Regions from separate parts of the Kitasatospora sp. NPDC004745 genome, predicted to be linked through region 1. Evidence: riboswitches for the same ligand, from Rfam matches in the RefSeq annotation. Region 1 holds a riboswitch; the other holds the start of a gene.
The links. Region 1 has a riboswitch for S-adenosylmethionine ahead of thrC (threonine synthase). Riboswitches for the same ligand answer to the same signal wherever they lie in the genome.
Positions count from the first base shown of each region.

Region 1 (4,843 bases):
GCGCCCGCCGACGGCCTCCCGCAGGACGGCCAGGCGCTCGTCCACGTCGGGGCGGTGGGCGCGCTCGCGCAGGAAGTCGGCGTCGGCGCCCAGCGCGTGGACGCCGAGCCGGGTGGTGCGGGTCTCCCCGGCCGAGGGCCCGGTGAGGGTGACGGTGAGGGCCTCGCGGTCGACGACGGCGCCCAGCAGCTCCTCGCAGCAGTCGGCGAAGGCGAGCGCCCAGCGCCGGGTGAGGAAGCCGGCCCGGTCGGCGCCCAGGATGCCGGTCAGGACGGCCCGGGCGACGTCGTCGGGCAGCAGCCGGTAGTAGTCCGGCGGCGCCCAGGGGGTGTGCGAGAAGTGGCCGATCCGCAGGTCGGGGCGGGCGGCGCGGAGCAGGGCCGGGGTCAGCGACAGGTGGTAGTCCTGGACGAGGACGGCGGCGCCGGGGGCCGCCTCGGCGGCGAGGGCCTCGGCGAAGGCGGTGTTGTACGCCGTGTAGGCGGCCCACTCGGTGCGGAAGTCCGCGTCGAAGGAGGGGGCGGTCGGGGTCGCGTACAGCAGGTGGTGGACGAACCAGAGGGTGGAGTTGGCGACGCCGTTGTAGGCGCAGGCGAAGGTGTCCGGGTCGATGTCGAGCATCCGGACGGCCTGTCCGCCGACGTCGTGCCCGGCGCGGTCGAGGCGGCCGTCCGGGGCCTCGGCGGCTGCTCTGCGGTCGGCCGCGCCGAGGGCGGCGCAGACCCAGACGGCGTTCGGGTCGTCGATGGCGGAGAGGCCGGAGACCAGGCCCCCGCCACCGCGCCGGAGGGTCAGCGTGCCGTCGTCAGCGGTTCCGAACGACACCGGTCCCCGGTTGGAGGCCACCAGGACGGGGGCGGTGCCGGTCGCGCTCGAACGTTCGGTCGTGAGATCGCCCATGGTTGGTACGTTGCCGTGGCCCCGGGGCGGCAAACCCCTCAGTGCCGGGTCGCGTACTCGGGCACGGTGTGCATCGGGGGGCGCTCGACAGCCGTCACCGGGTGGGTGTGGGCGGTGAACTCCCGGGTCCGCGGGTCCCGGGTGAACTGGGTCAGCAGCGGGTGGACCAGGTCGGCGGAGGCCTTCAGCCGGTGGGTGCGGTCGAGCCGTTCCAGGGCGGTGCGGTAGATGGTGGCGGCCATCCGGCCCAGCGCCTGGCCGTCCTGGTGCCGGTGGTGCCGGACCCCGACGTCCACCTGGGCGAGGGCGTCCAGTCCGACCGCCTCCAGTGCGTCCACCAGGAGTCCGAGCTCGACGCCGTAGCCGGTCGGGAAGGGGAGCCGTTCGAGCAGCGAGCGGCGCGCGGCGTACTCGCCGCCCAGCGGCTGGACGAAACCGGCGAGTTCCGGCCAGTGCAGGTTCAGCAGCGGGCGGGCGACCAGTTCGGTGACCCGGCCGCCGCCGGACGGCACGACGGCGCCGCCGCCCGTGGCCGAGCCGTCGAGCGACACCTCCAGCGGGCGGTCGTACATGGCCTTGACCAGCTGGATGTCCGGTTCGGTGAGCAGCGGGCCGAGGATGCCGGAGACGAAGGCCGGGTCGAACTCGCGCAGGTCGGCGTCGACGAAGCAGACGATGTCGCCGCGGGTCACCAGCAGTGAGCGCCAGAGCACCTCGCCCTTGCCGGGGACGGCCGGGATCCGCGGCAGGACGGCGTCGCGGTGCACCACCCGGGCGCCCGCCCCCGCCGCGACGGCGGCGGTGGCGTCGGTGGAGCCGGAGTCGACCACGACGAGCTCGTCGACCAGCGGGACGCGCTCCATCAGCTCGCGCCGGACGGTCCGGACGATGTCGCCGACGGTGGCCTCCTCGTCCAGGGCGGGGAGCACCACGCTGACCGTGTGACCGGTGCGGCGCTTGGCCTCCAGCAGGGTGCGCACCGGCCGGTCGGCCGCGCTCCACGAGCGGCGGCGCAGCCAGGACGCCGCCTGCGGGAGGAGCGCGGGGATCGGTTCGGCGGGCACGTGACTCTCCTCGGCGGGATCGGGTGGGACGCGTCATCTCGCGTGGCGGACGGTCCCGTTCGGCGTTGACGCCTTCGGATACAGTCTTCGTACAGCGGTCGGACCTTTGCACGCCGGGGTCACCGTTGAGCGCCACCACAATTTCACAAGCTCATCCAGAGGGACTGAGGGAACGGCCCGTTGACGTCCCGGCAACCTTCTCGCTCGGCTGTCGTCGTACAGGCCCCGGCGGGACAGGTGCCAATTCCGGCCTGTGGCGCGACCGCGCCACGGGGAAGATGAGGAGAGAGGCCTCGCCATCATGGCTATCGACACCGTCGCACCCGCATCCGTGGACCTCGGCCCCGCCGCCGCGCTGTCCTGTCGGGAGTGCGGCACCCGCTTCCCGCTCGGTCCGAGCTTCGCCTGCCTGGAGTGCTTCGGCCCGCTGGAGATCGCCTACGAGTTCGGCGGCGAGCGGGCCGAGGAGCTGCGCAAGCGGATCGAGGCCGGCCCCACCTCGATCTGGCGCTACGCCCCGCTGCTGCCGGTGCCGGCCGACGTCGCCTCGAAGCCCAACCTGAACCCCGGCTGGACCCCGCTGGTGAAGGCGGACAACCTGGGCCGCGAGCTCGGCTTCACCGCCCCGCTGCACGTCAAGGACGACTCGGGCAACCCCACCCACTCCTTCAAGGACCGGGTGGTGGCCTGCGCCATCGAGGCCGCCCGGGCCTTCGGCTACACCACGCTGTCCTGCTCGTCGACCGGCAACCTGGCCGGTGCGGTGGGTGCGGCGGCGGCCCGGGCCGGGTTCCGGTCCTGCGTGTTCATCCCGCACGACCTGGAGCAGGGCAAGGTCGTCATGGCCGGGGTGTACGGCGGCGAGCTGGTCGGCATCGAGGGCAACTACGACGACGTGAACCGCTTCTGCTCGGAGCTGATCGGCGACCCGGCCGGTGAGGGCTGGGGCTTCGTCAACGTCAACCTGCGCCCCTACTACGGGGAGGGTTCCAAGACGCTGGCGTACGAGATCTGCGAGCAGCTCGGCTGGCGGCTGCCGGAGCAGATCGTGATCCCGATCGCCTCGGGCTCCCAGCTGACCAAGATCGACAAGGGTCTGCAGGAGCTGATCAGGCTCGGCCTGGTCGAGGACCGGCCGTACAAGGTCTTCGGCGCCCAGGCGGCGGGCTGCTCGCCGGTGTCGGCCGCGTTCAAGGCCGCCCAGGACGTGATCCGGCCGGTCAAGCCGGACACCATCGCCAAGTCGCTGGCGATCGGCAACCCGGCGGACGGCCCGTACGTGCTGGACATCGCCCGGCGCACCGGCGGCGCCGTCGAGGACGTCACCGACGCCGAGGTGGTGGACGCCATCCGGCTGCTGGCCCGGACCGAGGGCATCTTCGCCGAGACCGCGGGCGGGGTCACCGTCGGCGTGCTGAAGAAGCTGGTGGAGACCGGCCAGCTCGACCCGGCCAAGGAGACCGTCGCGATCAACACCGGCGACGGCCTGAAGACCCTGGACGCCGTCGCCGGGTCCGGCATGACCGCCGTCATCCGCCCGACCCTGGCGTCCTTCCGCGACGCCGGCCTCGCGTCCGCCTGAACCACCCCCACCCGCTGGGCCGCACCCCCGCTAGGAGAGCCATGAGCGTCAACGTCCGCATCCCCACCATCCTGCGCACCTACACCGGCGGCGCCGCCGAGGTGAGCGCCGAGGGCGCCACCCTCGGCGAGGTCATCGCCGACCTGGAGAAGAACCACGCGGGCATCTCCGCCCGCATCCTGGACGACACCGGCAAGCTGCGCCGCTTCGTCAACGTCTACGTGAACGACGACGACGTGCGCTTCGCCGACGGCCTGGCGACGGAGGTCTCGGACGGGGCCGGCATCTCGATCATCCCGGCGGTGGCCGGCGGCTGCTGAGCCGCACCCGCCCGGGCCGGCCGCCCGCGCGCACGGAATTCCGCTCTCCGTGCGCGTGGGCGGCCGTGCGCATTTCGGCGGGAATATATCCCGGTGGAGTCGGAGTAGAGTGTGGCTCGGCTGGGAACAGGGATTCTCTTCATCCTCCCCCGCGATTCGCCGGACCGCCGTCCGGCCGTTGAGACCCGCTGAGCCCCGGCGCTGCGAAACATGTCAGGCCGATGTCAGAATTCGCGCGGTGATCTGTAGTAATTCGTCCGCTATGTCCGGCGTCAAATGCCGAGTTCATTCCGATTCCGCCCGCAGTGTCCCCTGGTGCGCACCCGGAATTCCCCGCAGTTGACCCTGTTGCAGAGGGCGTCGATCCGGATACATTCAGCGGCGGTCGACGTAGTCAGCCGCTCACAGGATGCCGTCAGGCGCCCCGGCGGAGGATTGCGGCGTGCACGGCTGCGCCCAGGGGGGGTTCCCCGGGCCGGCCTCCAAACCAGACCCGGGCCCGCGACCTGCGGGCGCGTGAAGGGCCAGCACAGCACTAGGGGAGTTCGGAATGGCTCAGGGCACCGTCAAGTGGTTCAACGCGGAGAAGGGCTACGGCTTCATCGCGGTCGACGGTGGTGCGGACGTCTTCGTCCACTACAGCGCGATCCAGATGGACGGCTACCGCACCCTCGAGGAGGGCCAGCGGGTCGAGTTCGAGATCTCCCAGGGACAGAAGGGCCCGCAGGCGGACATGGTCCGCTCGGTCTGACCTCTTCGGCTCCAGGAGCTCGGCGCGGCCCACGGCTGGTGACCACTCGCTTCTCGGCGGGCCCGTACGACACGCGTCGTGCGGGCCCGTCGGCGTTCCCGGGCGGGGAGTTGCGGGGGCCCCCGGGATCGCGCCGGACGGCTCGCGGGATCGCGATTGGGCTTGCACTCGACCACCCGGAGTGCTAATCATTGGCGTTAGCACTCACAGCGTGAGAGTGACAGCG
Region 1 covers NZ_JBIALK010000007.1:5,064-9,906, forward strand. Annotated here, with positions in the region: gene ACFYUY_RS14855 (trehalose-6-phosphate synthase) at 1-900, opposite strand, end outside; gene ACFYUY_RS14860 (glucosyl-3-phosphoglycerate synthase) at 939-1,964, opposite strand; SAM riboswitch class I at 2,113-2,249, shown strand; gene thrC (threonine synthase) at 2,266-3,546, shown strand; gene ACFYUY_RS14870 (ubiquitin-like small modifier protein 1) at 3,588-3,866, shown strand; gene ACFYUY_RS14875 (cold-shock protein) at 4,417-4,617, shown strand.

Region 2 (4,843 bases), on a different contig from region 1:
TGGCCGCCGATGAAGATCGCGCCCATCACGAAGGTGATGACGAACCACGAGCGGAGCTTCTTCACGTCCCCGCGCTCGGCAGCGAACACACCGAGCTGGCAGGTCAGCGAGGAGAGCACCAGGATCGTGGTGTTGACCGAGGAGAACGGCACGTTGAGTGCGCTCGCCTTCTCGGTCCAGAACTCCGGCCCCTTGACGGAGCGGAGCGTGAAGTACATCGCGAAGAGGGCCGCGAAGAACATCAACTCGGAACTGAGCCAGACGATCGTTCCGACGCTGACCATGTTCGGCCGGTTGACCGATCCGTGCGCGTGCCCGGTTTCTACTGCTGTTGCTGTCGCCACGACGGACATTATGTCGGTCCCTTATTCCGTCTTCACGCCGGGGGGTCTCCCTCGGAGTGTCCGGTGCGTGCGGTATGCCCCCCTGGGGGGCGGCGGGGTGCCCGGACGGGGGCTGAGCAGCGGCGTGTCCCTTTTCTGACGGTTCCTCGGAGGGCCCTACGACCCCCTTGCCCTGCGTGTCGGTGCACGCCCTGCAGGGCCTCCCGGGGTAGTGCGGGGGCGCCCTGTCGGCCGTACGGGTGGACCGGGCGGGTCCGGGTGACGGCGCGTCCTCCGGGCGGGTGAGCCCCGGGCGCGGCGGCTTGGGGAGGGAACGTCCGCGAGGGGGCCTCGACGGCGGGTGATCGGGAGTAGCATCCGGATCAGGCGAACGTGGTCCGGATCACACTTGAGGGAGCAGGGCCCATGGCGTACACGACCGACGAGACGCTCACCGTCCTCGTCTACAGCGACGACCGCAACACCCGCGAGCAGGTGCTGACGGCACTCGGCCGCCGGCCCGCCGAGGACCTTCCGGAACTGTCCTACCTGGAGTGCGCGACCACCCCCGCGGTGATCAAGGCCCTGGAGAAGGGCGGCGTGGACCTCTGCGTGCTGGACGGCGAGGCGGTTCCGGCCGGCGGGCTCGGGCTCGGGCGCCAGCTGAAGGACGAGATCTACGGCTGCCCGCCGGTGCTGGTGCTGATCGGCCGGCCGCAGGACTCCTGGCTGGCCGCCTGGAGCCGGGCCGACGCCGCGATCTCCCACCCGGTGGACCCGGTGGCGCTGGCCGAGGCCGTCGCCACCCTGCTGCGGGCCCGGCTGGCCAAGCGGGCCCCGGCCGGCCAGTGAGCCCGGCCGGTCTTCGGACCGGGCCGTCTCAGTACTAGAGAAGACAGCGCCGAGGGCACCCCGCCGCTCGATAGGCTGACTCCATCCGTACGGACGTCCCCCCGCCACGGGGAGACCGACAACAGCTGGAGTCAGCCATGGTGAACGTGAACCCTGCGAACGGTGGTACCGACCCCGCGCAGGTGGTCCGCACCTGGCCGGACGTCCTGGCGGCGCTGTTGAAGGGGGAGGACCTCGACCGCTCGTCCACCGCGTGGGCGATGGACCGGATCATGAGCGGCGAGGCGTCCCCCGTCCAGGTGGCCGGCTTCATGGTCGCGCTGCGGGCCAAGGGCGAGACGGTCGACGAGGTCACCGGCCTGGTCGACGCCATGTACGCGCACGCCGAGCCGCTCACCGTCCCCGGGCCGGCGGTGGACATCGTCGGCACCGGCGGTGACCGCGCCAAGACGGTCAACATCTCCACCATGTCGGCGATCGTCGCGGCCGCCGCCGGCGCCAAGGTGGTCAAGCACGGCAACCGGGCCGCCTCCTCGGCGAGCGGCTCCTCCGACGTGCTGGAGAAGCTCGGCGTCCGCCTCGACCTGCCCGCCCGGCGGGTCGCCGAGGTGGCCGAGGAGGTCGGCCTCACCTTCTGCTTCGCGGCCAAGTTCCACCCGTCGATGCGCCACGCCGCCACCGCCCGGCGCGACCTCGGCGTGCCCACCGCCTTCAACATCCTCGGCCCGCTGACCAACCCGGCCAAGGTGACCTCGCACGCGATCGGCTGCTTCGACACCCGGCTCGCCGGGCTGATCGCCGGGGTGCTCGCCCGGCGCGGCTCGACCGCCCTGGTGTTCCGCGGCGACGACGGCCTCGACGAACTGACCATCACCACCACCTCGCGGGTGTGGATCGTGCAGGGCGGCACCGTCACCGAGACCGCCTTCGACCCGCGGGACGTCGGCATCGAGCTGGTCGGCATCGAGTCGCTGCGCGGCGCGGACGCCTCCTACAACGCCGAGGTCGCGCGCCGGATGCTGGCCGGGGAGCGCGGGCCGGTGCGGGACGCCGTCCTGCTGAACACCGCGGCCGCGCTGGTCGCGCTGGACCTCGGCGAGGCGCCGCTCGCCGAGCAGCTCGCGGCCGGCATGGAGCGGGCCGCGCGGGCCATCGACTCCGGGACGGCGCAGGAGCTGCTGCGCCGCTGGTCGGAGGCGACCAGCCGGATCTGAGGCGGTCGCAGGGCCCGCGCCGGGAAGCCGGTGCGGGCCCCGGCACGTCCGGGGGCGTCCGGATGGTGGACGGTCGTTTGACCACCCGGCGCGGGCCGACCTAGAGTCCTGTCCAGGTCATGAGTGACAGCGTCAAGCCCCAGCTGGCTGTCCGGCAACCCTCCGTCCGTGGCGGGGTGCCCTGGGTGAGGACCGGGTCGCTCGGCGAATCGTCCGTGCGGCAAGCGCGGACGCCGGACGACTCACACTCCCGGGGTCCCACACCCAGGAGGAGTGCATCCCCGTGTCGATCGCCACCGAAATCTGCGCCCCGCTCGCCGTCCTCGGCCACGACGTCCAGGTCCCGCTCGCCAACGGCGAGAAGGTCGGCTACGCGGCGCTCGACTACGCGGCCAGCTCCCCGGCGCTGCAGCGGGTCTGGGACGACGTCGCCGCCTACGCCCCCTACTACGGCAGCGTGCACCGCGGCGCCGGCTACCTCTCGCAGCTCTCCACCGACCTGTTCGAGCAGAGCCGCCGCACCGTCACCGAGTTCCTCGACCTGCGAGAGGGCGACCAGGTGGTCTTCACCCGCGCCACCACCGACTCGCTGAACCTGCTCGCCTCCGCCGTCCCGGCCGGCACCCGGGTGTTCGCCTTCGAGACCGAGCACCACGCCTCGCTGCTGCCCTGGGCCCACGCCGGGCTGGACGTCCGCTACCTGCGCGCCCCGCGCTCGCACGCCGAGGCCGTCGCCGCCCTCGACGCCGCGCTCGCCGACGCGCCCGAGGGCCCCAAGCTGCTCTGCGTCACCGGCGCCTCCAACGTGACCGGCGAGCTGTGGCCGGTCGCCGAGCTGACCGCGACCGCCCACCGGCACGGCGCCCGGGTGGTGCTGGACGCCGCCCAGCTGGCCCCGCACCACCGGGTCTCGGTGCGCGAGCTGGACGTCGACTGGATCGCCTTCTCCGGCCACAAGATCTACGCACCGTTCGGCGCCGGCGTGCTGGCCGGCCGGGCGGACTGGCTGGACGCGGCCGAGCCGTACCTGGCCGGCGGCGGCGCGACCCGGACGGTGGCCCGGCAGGACGACGGGTCGGTGGCCGTCCAGTGGCACACCGGCCCGGCCCGGCACGAGGCCGGCTCGCCGAACGTCATCGGCGCCTACGCCATCGCGTCCGCCTGCCGGGCGCTGACCGAGGCCGGCTTCGACGCCCTGGAGGCCCGGGAGCGGCAGCTGGTCGCCCGGCTGACGGCCGGCCTGGCGGAGATCCCGCAGGTCAAGGTGCTGAACCTGTTCGGTGCCGGCTCGGCCCGGGTGGGCGTGCTGTCCTTCGTCGTCCAGGGCTGGAACAGCTCGCACTTCTCGGCCGCGCTGTCCGCCGAGTACGGCATCGGCGTCCGCGACGGGCTGTTCTGCGCGCACCCGCTGCTGCGCACCCTGCTCGGGGACGAGGACGTCGCCCCCTCCGAGTGCGGTGCGCCGGAGCCCTCGCTGCCGGGCGAGCGCAGCCTGAACGCGATCCGGGTCAGCTTCGGGGCCGGCACGCCGGACGAGCACGTCGACCGCTTCCTGACCGCCGTCCGGGAGCTGGTCACGGACGGCGCGGCCTGGAACTACCGCAACGAGGGCGGCCGCTGCGTCGCCGACACCCGTCGGCAGGGCTGAGCGGCCCGGGAGCCGGCGGGGACTACTCGTCCAGGCCGAGCGCGAACGCCGCCTCCAGGTCGTGCTGGGAGTAGGTGCGGAAGGCGATCTGGGTCTCGGTGTGGGCCACGCCCGGGACCTTGTTCAGCCGTCCCGGGATGACCTCGGCCAGGTCGTCGTGCCGGCGCACCCGGACCATCGCCACCAGGTCGTAGCCACCGGTCACCGAGTACACCTCGCTGACGCCCTCGATGGCTGCGATGGCCTCGGCGATCTCCGGGATGCGGTCGACACTGGTCTTGATCAGGACGATGGCGGTGATCACGTTCGGCTCCTTTGTGGGGTGCCGCCAGCGTATCGGGCGTCAGCCGGGTCGTCTCGGGGGGTGGCTGACCACCGTGCAGGCGTAGAGGAAGCCCGCCGAGAAGCCGATCACGTGCACCAGGTAGGCCACCCCGGGCCCGGCCGCGTGGACCGACCACCACTGCAGCGCGAACCAGAGGCCGAGCACCAGCCAGGCCGGGAAGCGCAGCGGCAGGAACAGCAGCAGCGGGACCAGCGTCGTCACCCGGGAGCGCGGGTGGAAGCGCAGGTAGGCGCCGAGGACGGCGGAGATCGCACCGGAGGCGCCGATCAGCACCCGGGTCGAGTCCGCGGAGTGCGCCTCGGCCAGGGCGAAGCCGTACGTGGCCACGCTGCCGGCGGCCAGGTAGAAGACGGCGTACCGGGCGCGGCCGAGCCGTAGTTCGACGGTGGGGCCGAAGACGTGCAGGAAGAGCAGGTTGCCCAGCAGGTGCAGCCAGCCGGCGTGCAGGAAGAGCCCGCTG
Region 2 covers NZ_JBIALK010000002.1:536,659-541,501, forward strand. Annotated here, with positions in the region: gene ACFYUY_RS06025 (heme-copper oxidase subunit III) at 1-353, opposite strand, end outside; gene ACFYUY_RS06030 (hypothetical protein) at 750-1,175, shown strand; gene trpD (anthranilate phosphoribosyltransferase) at 1,313-2,389, shown strand; SAM riboswitch class IV at 2,505-2,622, shown strand; gene ACFYUY_RS06040 (aminotransferase class V-fold PLP-dependent enzyme) at 2,673-4,037, shown strand; gene ACFYUY_RS06045 (Lrp/AsnC ligand binding domain-containing protein) at 4,060-4,341, opposite strand; gene ACFYUY_RS06050 (rhomboid family intramembrane serine protease) at 4,381-4,843, opposite strand, start outside.
Region 2: another riboswitch for S-adenosylmethionine. It lies ahead of ACFYUY_RS06040 (aminotransferase class V-fold PLP-dependent enzyme); the one in region 1 lies ahead of thrC (threonine synthase).